2 regions of the Pseudomonas sp. GW822-FHT06B12 genome follow, and region 2 is predicted to be linked to the other one. Evidence: riboswitches for the same ligand, from Rfam matches in the RefSeq annotation. Region 2 holds a riboswitch; the other holds the start of a gene.
The links. A riboswitch is a leader RNA that binds a small molecule or an ion and turns the genes downstream of it on or off. The one in region 2 is predicted to bind manganese.
Positions count from the first base shown of each region.

Region 1: linked by a shared signal. The riboswitch ahead of AC1RKH_RS15010 (TMEM165/GDT1 family protein) and the one ahead of AC1RKH_RS03945 (sodium:calcium antiporter) in region 2 are both predicted to bind manganese.

Region 1 covers NZ_JBXALR010000006.1:77,890-80,282, forward strand. Annotated here, with positions in the region: gene AC1RKH_RS15005 (M48 family metallopeptidase) at 1-759, shown strand, start outside; gene AC1RKH_RS15010 (TMEM165/GDT1 family protein) at 890-1,474, opposite strand; yybP-ykoY riboswitch at 1,563-1,686, opposite strand; gene AC1RKH_RS15015 (methyltransferase) at 1,726-2,393, opposite strand, start outside.
Region 2 covers NZ_JBXALR010000001.1:855,620-858,012, reverse strand. Annotated here, with positions in the region: gene AC1RKH_RS03950 (MliC family protein) at 1-105, shown strand, start outside; gene AC1RKH_RS03945 (sodium:calcium antiporter) at 135-1,142, opposite strand; yybP-ykoY riboswitch at 1,153-1,319, opposite strand; M-box (ykoK) riboswitch at 1,696-1,870, shown strand; gene AC1RKH_RS03940 (magnesium transporter) at 2,016-2,393, shown strand, end outside.

The sequences.
Region 1 (2,393 bases), on a different contig from region 2:
TCGGTCAACACCACCAACGGCGGCGCGGTGGGCGTGGAGCGCAAGCAGTACATGTTCAGCATGCTGTCGAGCGATGAGGTCAATCAGATGTATGCCCAGTCCTACCAAAAGACGGTGGGGGAGGCGAGCAACAAGGGTGTGCTGGACAAGAACAGTAACGAGGCCAAACGGGTTCAGGCGATTGCCAATCGGCTGATCGCCCAGGCCCCGGTCTTCCGGCCGGATTCGGCGCAGTGGCAGTGGGAAGTCAACTTGATCAAGAGTGACGAACTCAACGCCAACTGTGGTCCTGGCGGCAAGATCATTTTCTACACCGGGCTGATCGACAGCCTGAAGCTCACCGACGATGAAATCGCTGCGGTCATGGGCCACGAAATCGCCCACGCCTTGCGCGAGCATGGTCGTGAAGCGATGTCCAAGGCCTATGGCATTGAAATGGCCAAGCAGGGCGCGGGTGCCTTGCTCGGGTTGGGACAGGACACCTTGGCACTGGCTGATACGGTGGCCAACTACGGCATGACCTTGCCCAACAGTCGTGCCAATGAAAACGAAGCCGACCTGATCGGTCTGGAACTGGCCGCCCGCGCCGGTTACGACCCGAACGCGGCAATCACCCTGTGGGACAAAATGAGCAAGGCGTCCGAAAGTTCGCCGCCAGAGTTCATGAGCACTCACCCGGCCTCCAGCAGCCGGGTTGCGTCGCTAAAGGCAGCGATTCCGAAAGTCATGCCGCTTTACCAGCAGGCCAAAAAATCCTGAGCCAATGATCGTTCCCACGCTCTGCGTGGGAATGCATCCAGTGACGCTCCGCGTCACAGCATTCGAAGCGGACGCGGAGCGTCCAGGGCGGCATTCCCACGCAGAGCGTGGGAACGATCTTCCTGCTGGGTTACACCCACCCGCTGCTCTGCATCGCCTTGTACACAGCCACAATGGCAAGGATGAAGAACGCCGACGCTGCCAGGCGACGGATCAGGGTCAGGGGCAGTTTGTCTGCGGCAAAATTACCGGCCAGCACCACCGGCACGTTGGCGATCAGCATGCCGAGCGTGGTGCCGATGATCACCAGCCACAGCTCAGGGTACTGAGCGGCGAGCATCACAGTGGCGATCTGGGTCTTGTCGCCGATTTCCGCGAGGAAGAATGCAATCAGCGTGGTCAGGAACGGTCCGAATTTGCGTGCGGTGCTGGCTTCGTCGTCATCCATCTTGTCCGGCACCAAGGTCCACAGCGCCGTCGCGGTAAAGCTCGCGGCGAGGATCCAGTGCAGTGTCGCATCCGAGAAGAAACTCCCGAACCAGGCACCGACAGCACCCGCAGCGGCGTGGTTGGCCAGGGTTGCAGCAACGATACCGGCGATGATCGGCCAGGGTTTGCGAAAGCGTGCGGCGAGAATGAGCGCGAGCAATTGCGTCTTGTCGCCGATTTCGGCCAAGGCAACGACTGCAGTAGGGACGAGCAGAGAATCCAGCATCAGGGTTTTCCTAAGGGGCGGGTCGACACGGCTATGACACGTACAGCCTCCCCGCCCCGGGTAAGGTGTGCGTGTCATAGGTCTTGTCAAACCCTGCGATCCGTCTGTGCGGTCGCTTGGGTCGCATACGCCATGGTCTGAGGACCAAGTATGTTGACGTATGCCGGACGAGCATGGCGCTCGTGGGAGACTACTCCCCTAGGACGGAGCGGATTCTGCCTAGGCAAAATCCATTCGGCAAGCGCTAATTTCTAGCCGCGTTTGGCCCGGTAGATTCGAAAACCCTGACCTTCGGCCTTGATCGCACAGACACCGAGATGCTCCTCGATCAGCGGCTGATATTTCAGGAAACTGTTGGCCACCAGCCGAAGCTCGCCACCGTTTTTCAGATGTTTGGCTGCTTTTCGCAGCAAATTCTCCGTGGCGTGATAATCGGTATGGACCCCGACATGGAACGGCGGGTTGCTCAGAATCGCGCTCAACCCCATCGGGGCAGCGTCGATACCATCACCCGTCAGTACCTCGGCTTCCAGACCATTGGCGGCCAATGTCAGGCGACTGCTGGCCGCGGCGAACGCATCAACGTCGAGCAGGGTGACGGTGTTGTGTGGATAACGCCGTTTCACCGCCGCGCCCAAAACGCCTGCACCACAACCGAAGTCCAGCAAGTGACCGCTCGGCAGTTTGTCCAGGTGTTCGAGCAGCAGGGCACTGCCGCGATCCAGTCGACCGTGACTGAATACGCCCGGCAAGCTGATGACTTTCAGCGGGCCTTCTGCCAACGGCAGCTCGTATTCCTGCGCCAGGCTTTCCAGCGATTTGGCCTCGGGTGCGTTGGCCACGGTCACCTGCCAGAGTTGGCAGTGACGTGCGCTGTCGAGCTTGCGCGGTTTGCCAAAGGGGTTCAGCTGTTTGGCGG
Region 2 (2,393 bases):
AAGGATTACCAGGGGAACTACAGCTTCTGGCAAAACGGCGACGTGGTCCTCTTCCAGAAGCCCGGCTCAGGGGAAATGAGTTGTACGGCCGAGCCGGCCAGCTGATTTCTCTGGCGCAGGTACGGTATACACATTTAGGTCAGATCAAGAACCTTCACAAGGACTGCAAAGAGGATGTATAGCAAGGCCATCGATGCCAACAGCCCGCGCGAGATGATGCCCTTTCGGAAAGCCAGGAACATGATGCCCACACCTAGCAGAGTGATGACCCCCGCCAAAACCAGCGACTTGTCCAGCGCCCAGGGAGTGAAGAACAAACCGAATGCAGTGGGCACTGTGGCTTGAATCATCATGGCGCCACTGATGTTGGCCAAGGCCAGCCGATGCTTGCCCTGCCGAATCCAGATGATGGCATTCAGCGTCTCGGGTAACTCGGTAGCAATCGGGCTGAGCAACAGGGCCAACAGTTGAGGGTGAATACCCAGCATTGGACCCAGGGCGTCGAGTTGTCCAACAAAGAAGTGAGAGGCAGCAAAGATAACCGCCAAGGCGATAAGCGTTTGAGTCACGGCCGCCGACGTCGACGGAGTCGCTTGGCCTGGCGACAGCTTCAGGGGTTCAAGCTCATGCTCTTCTTCATCCTGCTCAGCACGCATTTCCTTCCAGAAATACGCAGCATAGGCCGCCAGGAAAAGAACACCGAGCCAAGGTTTGTATACGAACACGACAAGACCGAGCGCGATCTTCGCCACAAAGATCGTGAGGAACCATCCTTGATCACGGCTGAGTCGTTTGAAGTCCTGACGGATGGCCTCGGTATTCGCCAAGCGCTGACGACACAGCAAGAGCGTCACACCGACCACCGCATAGGCGATTGTAGCCAGGACCAGAGGGCCGCCGAGTGCAGCACCGACACCGAGGGACTTCTGCTCTGGCGTGTCGCCAAACACAACGGCAATGAACGTGATCACACTTTCGGGTAACGCCGTACCGAAGGCCGCCAGAATGGAGCCCGTGGCCTGCTGCCCGACCGCAAGTTTGCGACCGACCCACTCGACGCCATTGACGAAGTATTCACAAGCCAGATAGATGACAACCGCGGAGCCCAACAGCAACGCAAACGTCATGGGCATTGAATGCATGAGGAAACCTGAGGGGCCGGACACAAGAGCCAATGGTTCAGACACCCGCGTCCGACCCACAGACAGGTATCTTCACCAATGGTCTTGCCAAGTCATACGACCGGTCACGCCATGGCTTGCGAGCCAAGTATGTTGACGTGACCCCTTCCGGAAACGAAGGCGGCTACTCCCCAAGGGAACGGCGATCCTAAAGATGAAGTACACATGCGTCAACGGCTTAGTTGCGAGTCTTCGAACTCAGGACCTCATTACTTTGTTGCAGGCTCATATATAGCTAGAGCGGGCGGTACTTTAAGCGCTCGATACAAATATTTGTAACGTCTTATGTCTAAAAAGCGCTTCAGTATCATTTTCTGAATGAACGCTGAACACTATCCATCGAGCGGGTTACAGCAAACGCAATCCCTCTTACTCTTGTTCCGGAAATAATCCGTTGGGGGTTACCCAACAGTCTTGAGTGGTAATTTTTATATAGGAGCTAATCAAAAAAACAGTGTGTTGACAGCGGCGATGCCCGATTCCAGATCGGCCCCGCCCTGGTTTATTTAATGTTGCAGTATCTCGTTCGGCGAGGCTCCTGTACAAACACAGGTCACTGATCTGACGACGTCGAGAGACGCCCAAGGTTAAGACAGGCTCTATCGGATTAAGGTTTAGCCCAAGTGACTTCCGGCCGCAGTGGCCCGGATACGTTGTACAGTGCCAAAACTTAGACGTGGAGATCGCTTTCTGCACTCTCTTCTCTGGTTTACGCCCCTATGTGAGAACTGTTTGTGGTCAAAACAGCTACGGGGACTACCTCAAATGTCAATTGCAAGCGCTACCCCTTCCACGTTCAAGGACATCCGCCTGAAAGACACAGTGGTGTCTTATATGAGCCCTCTTCTCATCACCGTGACCGGCAACATGACGGTCAGCCAGGCGAGGGAACATCTGCTCAAGCAACTGCCGGACGATGATATTCCGGCGCACATCTTTGTCACTGATCCGCATAGCGCTGTGCATGGCCAACTGTCGGTCAAGAAACTGCTCACCGAAAAAAGCATGGACCTTTGCGTTCGCGAACTGATGATGCCTATTCGCTTTTCGGTTTCGCCGAATCAACTGCGGCGCGACATCGTGCCCGAGCTGATCGAGAAAGGCGTGGACATCGTCCCCGTCGTCAGCGAAGGCCGGCTGCTGGGTGTGCTGTATGAGAAAGAAATCGCAGTGCTGATTCAAGACGAAGGCACCGACGATGCTCAACGTCAG